Azospira inquinata: one gene and its partner. The protein of the gene in region 1 interacts with the protein of each later gene in a pairwise test. Links are inferred from orthologs where the notes say so. Each region holds a gene or a part of one and is shown on either strand. Other genes may lie near its edges.

Region 1 (3,147 bases):
GTGCTGTCCGAAAACGCGGTCATGGCTTTTGAATACGGCTATGCCACGGCGGAACCCAATGAACTGGTGATCTGGGAAGGCCAGTTTGGCGACTTCGCCAACGGCGCCCAGGTGGTGATCGACCAGTTCCTCTGCTCCGGGGAAGCCAAATGGGGCCGGGCCTGTGGTCTGACCCTGCTGCTCCCCCACGGCTACGAAGGCCAAGGTCCGGAACACTCCTCCGCCCGCCTGGAACGGTACATGCAGCTTTCCGCCGAGTTCAACTGGGAAGTCTGCTACCCCTCCAACGCGGCCCAGATTTTCCACCTGCTGCGTCGGCAAATGGTGCGCAAGCAACGCAAGCCCTTGATCGTCATGACGCCCAAGTCCTTGCTGCGCAACCCCCTGGCCACCTGCTCCCTGGACGAACTGGCGAACGGCACCTTCCAGACCATCATCGGTGAAACCGAGAAGGTGGATGCCAAGAAGGTGACCCGGGTCGTGGCCTGCGCCGGCAAAATTTATTACGACCTGGTGACCGCCCGCAACGAACGCAAGCTGAACAACATCGTTCTGCTTCGGGTGGAACAACTCTATCCCTTCGACGACCGCCGCTTTGATGAAGAGCTGTCCAAGTACCCCAATGCCAAGGAATTGGTGTGGTGCCAGGAAGAGCCCCTCAATCAGGGCGCCTGGTACGCCAAGACCCACCGGCTGCAAGCGGCCCTGAAGAAGGGGCAAACCCTGCACGTGGTGGCTCGTCCGGCCGCCGCCGCGCCGGCCGTCGGTTACCTGGCCAAGCACGTGGAACAGCAAAAGGCTGTGGTGGATCAAGCCCTGGGCAAACTTAACTAACGAGACACAAGGATACGTAGATCATGATTATCGACGTCAAAGTGCCGCAACTCTCCGAGTCCGTCGCCGAAGCGACCCTGGTTTCCTGGCACAAAAAGGAAGGCGAAGCTGTCGCCCGGGACGAAAACCTGATTGATATTGAAACTGATAAGGTGGTGTTGGAATTGCCGGCTCCCGACGCTGGGGTGATCGTCAAGATCATCAAGGGCGACGGGGAAACCGTGGTGGCGGGCGAAGTGATCGCCCAGCTGGATACGGAAGCCAAGGCGGCTGCCGGTGCCGCTGCTGCGGCTCCCGCTCCGGCACCTGCGGCTGCTCCCGCGCCCGTGGCGGCGGCCCCTGCCGCTGCCGTGGCCGCTGGTACCGCCAGCCCGGCTGCCCGCAAGATCCTGGAAGAAAAGGGTGTGTCCGCCGCCAGCGTGGAAGGCTCCGGCCGGGGTGGTCGGGTCACCAAGGAAGATGCGGTGGCTGCCCAGGCCAAGCCCGCTCCTGTGGCCGCTCCCGCCGTGGAAATCCCCCTGGGCGAACGGTCCGAACAACGGGTGCCCATGAGCCGTCTGCGGGCCCGGATCGCCGAACGGCTGATCCAGTCCAAGAACGAAAATGCCATCCTCACCACGTTCAACGAAGTGAACATGGGGCCCATCATCGCTCTGCGCAAGCAGTACGGTGAAAAGTTCGAAAAGACCCATGGCGTGCGCCTGGGCTTCATGGGCTTCTTCGTCAAGGCGGCCGTGGCTGCCCTGCAAAAGTACCCCATCGTCAATGCCTCCGTGGATGGCACGGACATTATCTACCACGGCTACATCGACATCGGTATTGCCGTGGGTTCCCCCCGGGGCCTGGTGGTGCCCATCATCCGTAACGCGGATCAGCTGTCCATCGCCGAAATCGAAAAGAAGATTGCTGAATTCGGCGCCAAGGCCAAGGACGGCAAGCTGTCCATTGAAGAACTGACCGGCGGCACCTTCTCCATCTCCAACGGTGGGGTGTTCGGTTCCATGCTCTCCACCCCCATCATCAATCCGCCCCAATCCGCCATTCTGGGCATTCACGCCACCAAGGAACGGCCGGTGGTGGAAAACGGCCAAGTGGTGATTCGCCCCATCAATTATCTGGCCATGTCCTACGACCACCGGATCATTGACGGTCGGGAAGCGGTGCTTGCCCTGGTGGCCATGAAGGAAGCCCTGGAAGATCCGACCCGCCTGCTCCTCGGGGTCTAATTCCGCCTTTCCTTAATCCCTAACGCACGGAGATCGCCGGGAGGCGAAGGCCAGAAGCCTTCCCCCTCTCCGCGGTCTCCTCGTCTAAAGAGGTGTTCCATGTCTAACAAGCAATTCGACGTTCTCGTCATCGGCGGCGGCCCCGGCGGTTATGTGGCGGCCATTCGGGCGGCCCAGTTGGGCTTTTCCGTAGCCTGCTGCGAATCCAATCCCTATGCGGACCCCAAGGGGGAACCCCGGCTCGGCGGCACCTGCCTGAACGTGGGCTGCATTCCCTCCAAGGCCCTGCTGCACACTTCCCACCTGTTCGAGGAAGCGGCTCACAGCTTTGCCGGTCAGGGCATCAAAATTGGCAAGCCCAGCATTGACGTGCCCGCCATGGTGGCCCGCAAGGATCAGGTGGTGACCCAGCTGACCTCCGGCATCAAGGGCCTGTTCAAGAAAAACAAGGTGACCCAGCTCAACGGCCACGGCAGCTTCGTGGGCCAGGGCGGTACCGGTTGGCAGGTCAAGGTGGGTGAAGAAGTGGTGGAAGCCAAGCAGGTCATCGTGGCCACCGGCTCCAAGCCTCGCCATCTGCCCAATGTGAAGGTGGACAACAAGGTGGTCATGGACAACGAAGGGGCCCTGGCCCAGCAGTCCGTGCCCAAGACCCTGGCCATCATCGGCGCCGGGGTGATCGGCCTGGAAATGGGCTCCGTGTGGCGCCGTCTGGGTTCCGAAGTCACGGTGCTGGAAATGGCTCCCGATTTCCTGCCCATGGCTGACCAGGACGTGGCCAAGGAAGCCCTGAAGCTGTTCACCAAGCAAGGCATGAACTTCCAGATGGGCGTCAAGATCGGCGACATCAAGGCTGGCAAGAAGGGCGTGGCCATTGCCTACACGGACAAGGACGGCAAGGCCCAGTCCCTGGACGCGGAACGGCTGATCGTTTCCGTGGGCCGTATTCCCAACACGGACGGCCTGGGCGCCGACAAGGTGGGTTTGCAGCTGGACGACCGGGGCCGGGTGGCGGTGGATGCCCATAACCGGACCAATCTGCCCGGTGTGTGGGCCATCGGCGACGTGGTGGCCGGACCCATGCTGG
Region 2 (3,258 bases), 2.2 Mb from region 1 along the record:
AAATTCGGGGAAATCGACACCCAGCCCCTGTCCCGCATCAAGAAAATCTCCGGTCAGAATCTGTCCCGCAACTGGGCCATGATTCCCGCCGTGACCTACCATGAGGACGCGGACATCACGGACCTGGAAGCCTTCCGGGTCCAGCTCAACAAGGAAAACGAAAAGGCGGGCATTAAGCTCACCATGCTGGCTTTCCTCATCAAGGCCAGCGTCCGGGCCCTGCAGCAATTCCCCGAGTTCAACGCCTCCTTGGATGGGGAAAATCTGGTGCTGAAAAAGTATTTCCACATCGGTTTTGCCGCCGACACCCCCAACGGTCTGGTGGTGCCCGTGGTGAAAAACGCGGATCAGAAGTCCATCGTGGAAATCGCCCAGGAAAGCGGTTCCTTGGCCAAACAGGCCCGGGACGGCAAGCTCAAACCGGCGGACATGCAGGGGGCCTGCTTCACCATTTCCAGCCTGGGAGGCATCGGCGGCACCTACTTCTCCCCCATTATCAATGCGCCGGAAGTGGCCATTCTGGGGGTGAACAAGAATGTGATGAAGCCGGTCTGGGACGGCAAGGCCTTCGCGCCCCGGCTCATGCTGCCCCTCTCCCTGACCGCCGACCACCGGGTCATCGACGGGGCCCTGGCGACCCGCTTCAACGTCTATCTGGCCAAGCTCCTGGCGGACTTCCGCCGGGTCATGCTGTAAAGGGAGACGGATATGGATCTGATCGAAGTGAAAGTGCCGGACATCGGGGATTTCAAAGATGTGCCGGTGATCGAGCTGCTGGTCAAAGCCGGGGACACGGTCCAGGTGGATGACGCCCTGGTCACCCTGGAATCGGATAAGGCCACCATGGACGTGCCCGCCCCCACCGCCGGGATCATCCGGGAAGTGAAGGTGCAATTGGGGGACCGGGTTTCCGAAGGCTCGGTGATCGCCCTGGTGGAAGCCGTTGCCACGACCGCCTCCAGCCAAGGGGAAAGCGCCCCGGCGGCCCCCGCCGCCGCCCCCACGCCAACGGCCAGTGCGCCAGCCCCGGAAGCGGGCAGCTTTGCCGGCCAGGCGGACGTAAGCTGCGACATGGTGGTGCTGGGCGCCGGGCCCGGCGGCTATTCCGCCGCCTTCCGGGCGGCCGACCTGGGACTCTCCACCGTACTGGTGGAACGTTACCCCACCCTGGGGGGCGTCTGCCTCAACGTGGGCTGCATTCCCTCCAAGGCCCTGCTCCACGTCGCCCAGGTGCTGGAAGAAGCCCAGCATCTAAGCGCCGCCGGGGTGAGCTTTGGGGCACCCCAGGTGGATCTGGATAAGCTCCGGGAACACAAAAACCGGGTGGTGGGCAAGCTCACCGGCGGTCTGGCGGGCATGGCCAAGGGCCGCAAAGTGCAGCATCTCCAAGGCCTAGGCCGCTTCCTCGACCCCCATCATCTGGAAGTCACCGCCGCCGACGGTACCCGTCAGGTGGTGCGCTTCCAGAAGGCCATCATCGCGGCCGGCTCCCAGCCCGTGGCCCTGCCCTTCATGCCCAAGGACGATCCCCGGGTGGTGGATTCCACCGGCGCCCTGGAACTGCGTACCCTGCCGAAGAAAATGCTGGTCATCGGCGGCGGCATTATCGGTCTGGAAATGGCCACGGTGTATAGCGCCCTGGGGGCCCGCATTACCGTGGTGGAACTGGGGCCCAAGCTCATGCCCGGGGCCGACCGGGATCTGGTCAAGGTGTGGGAAAAGAAAAATGCCCCCCGCTTCGACCGCATTCTCCTGGGCACCGGGGTCACCGCCGCCGAAGCCAAACCGGAAGGGGTGGAAGTCACCTATTCCACGGGGGAGAAGGAAGCCTTCGACCTGGTACTGGTGGCCGTGGGGCGCACCCCCAACGGCAAGAAAATCGCCGCCGAAGCCGCCGGAGTAGCCGTCACCGAACGGGGCTTCATCAACGTGGATGCCCAGCTGCGCACCAACGTGCCCCACATTTTTGCCATCGGGGACATCGTGGGTCAGCCCATGCTGGCCCACAAGGCGGTCCACGAAGCCCATGTGGCGGCGGAGGTGGCGGCTGGGGAAGTGCAGGGCAAGGCGGAGCTGGCCCGGGCTGCCTTCGATGTGCTGCAAATTCCCAGCGTGGCCTACACCCATCCGGAAATCGCCTGGGCAGGCAAGACAGAGGAACAGCTCAAGGCGGACGGGGTGGCCTACGAAAAAGCCCTGTTCCCCTGGGCCGCCAGCGGCCGGGCCATTGCCAACGGGGCGGAGGACGGCTTCACCAAGCTGCTCTTCGACCAGGCCAGCCAGCGCCTACTGGGGGGCGGCATTGTGGGCATGGGGGCCGGCGACCTGATCGGGGAAGTGTGCCTGGCCGTGGAAATGGGCTGCGATGCGGTGGATATGGGCAAGACCATCCATCCCCATCCCACCCTCTGCGAATCCGTGGGACTGGCGGCAGAAGCGGCCCATGGCAGTTGCACCGATCTGCCCCCGGCCCGGAAAAAATAGGCCCGTTTCGGGTATACCCACGCCGCCTGCGGGCGGCGTTTTTTTTTGGCCTCGTCCCCATCCTGTCTGCGGAATTGCTGCCCATTTTGGTAAAGCCAAGGTAAAAGGGTATAAATGTCAAAAATTTGTGGAATGGGTCACTGACATAGCTAGCTACCCGGGGCTAAGATAATCGGCCAGACAAAAGTCATAGTCCCCTAATATTTCCGGAGTTCGCCGCCCCCATCGACGACCCCCCAAGGCAGCCACCGCCCCATGTTGAACTGGATACTGTCCCGTATTCGCTCCGAAGACGTGAGCCACCCCCTGGGCAGCGAAAAAGCCATCGCCGCCTATCTGGCCCAGGTCCCCGTGCTCAATCCGGGCAAGACCTTGCAGGAGCTGGGCCTGTGGCTGGGCAATCCGGACCGGCTGGCCGCCGAATTGCCTCCCACGGCCCTAGCCCGGGCGGTGGAACGCCTGGACGAATTCGCCCAGCCCGCCGCCGTGCTGTGCCTGGATGCCTATCTGGCGCAAAAGCAGCAGGACTACGCCGCCGAGCAAAGCCTGCGGCCCCTGGAAACCTATTTCCATCAGGCGGCCCTGGCCAACCGGCTGACCCTGGACCGGCTCCTGCTGGTCTTCAAAGACCCCAAGCAACGGGAAAGCAACCGGGCCACCCTGGCCAATTTCGCCGTGCGGGCCATGTACGCCCTGGTGCAGGAAAAGAAGCTGACCCGCTTCACCTACCGGGAAATGGACGCCACCTGGTGGGAGGCAGTGCACCAGCTGCTC

What was found.
Region 2: the proteins of odhB (region 1) and lpdA interact in binary tests that used the Escherichia coli proteins (3 or more experiments, as listed by UniProt). The link is inferred for Azospira inquinata from one-to-one orthologs.

Annotation. Positions count from the first base shown.
Region 1 is NZ_CP064782.1:2,986,885-2,990,031, forward strand. Bases 126-2,958 are described here. They hold odhB (2-oxoglutarate dehydrogenase complex dihydrolipoyllysine-residue succinyltransferase), read left to right. Parts: upstream 126-857; coding sequence 858-2,060; downstream 2,061-2,958. Other genes in these bases: Azoinq_RS13565 (2-oxoglutarate dehydrogenase E1 component), read left to right, coding at 126-834; lpdA (dihydrolipoyl dehydrogenase), read left to right, coding at 2,160-2,958. Also shown: more of Azoinq_RS13565, read left to right, coding at 1-125; more of lpdA, read left to right, coding at 2,959-3,147. UniProt on the Escherichia coli protein: E2 component of the 2-oxoglutarate dehydrogenase (OGDH) complex which catalyzes the second step in the conversion of 2-oxoglutarate to succinyl-CoA and CO(2).
Region 2 is NZ_CP064782.1:827,526-830,783, forward strand. What follows is about bases 153-3,096. They hold lpdA (dihydrolipoyl dehydrogenase), read left to right. Parts: upstream 153-708; coding sequence 709-2,484; downstream 2,485-3,096. Other genes in these bases: aceF (dihydrolipoyllysine-residue acetyltransferase), read left to right, coding at 153-696; Azoinq_RS03665 (hypothetical protein), read left to right, coding at 2,740-3,096. Outside these bases: more of aceF, read left to right, coding at 1-152; more of Azoinq_RS03665, read left to right, coding at 3,097-3,258. UniProt on the Escherichia coli protein: Lipoamide dehydrogenase is a component of the glycine cleavage system as well as of the alpha-ketoacid dehydrogenase complexes.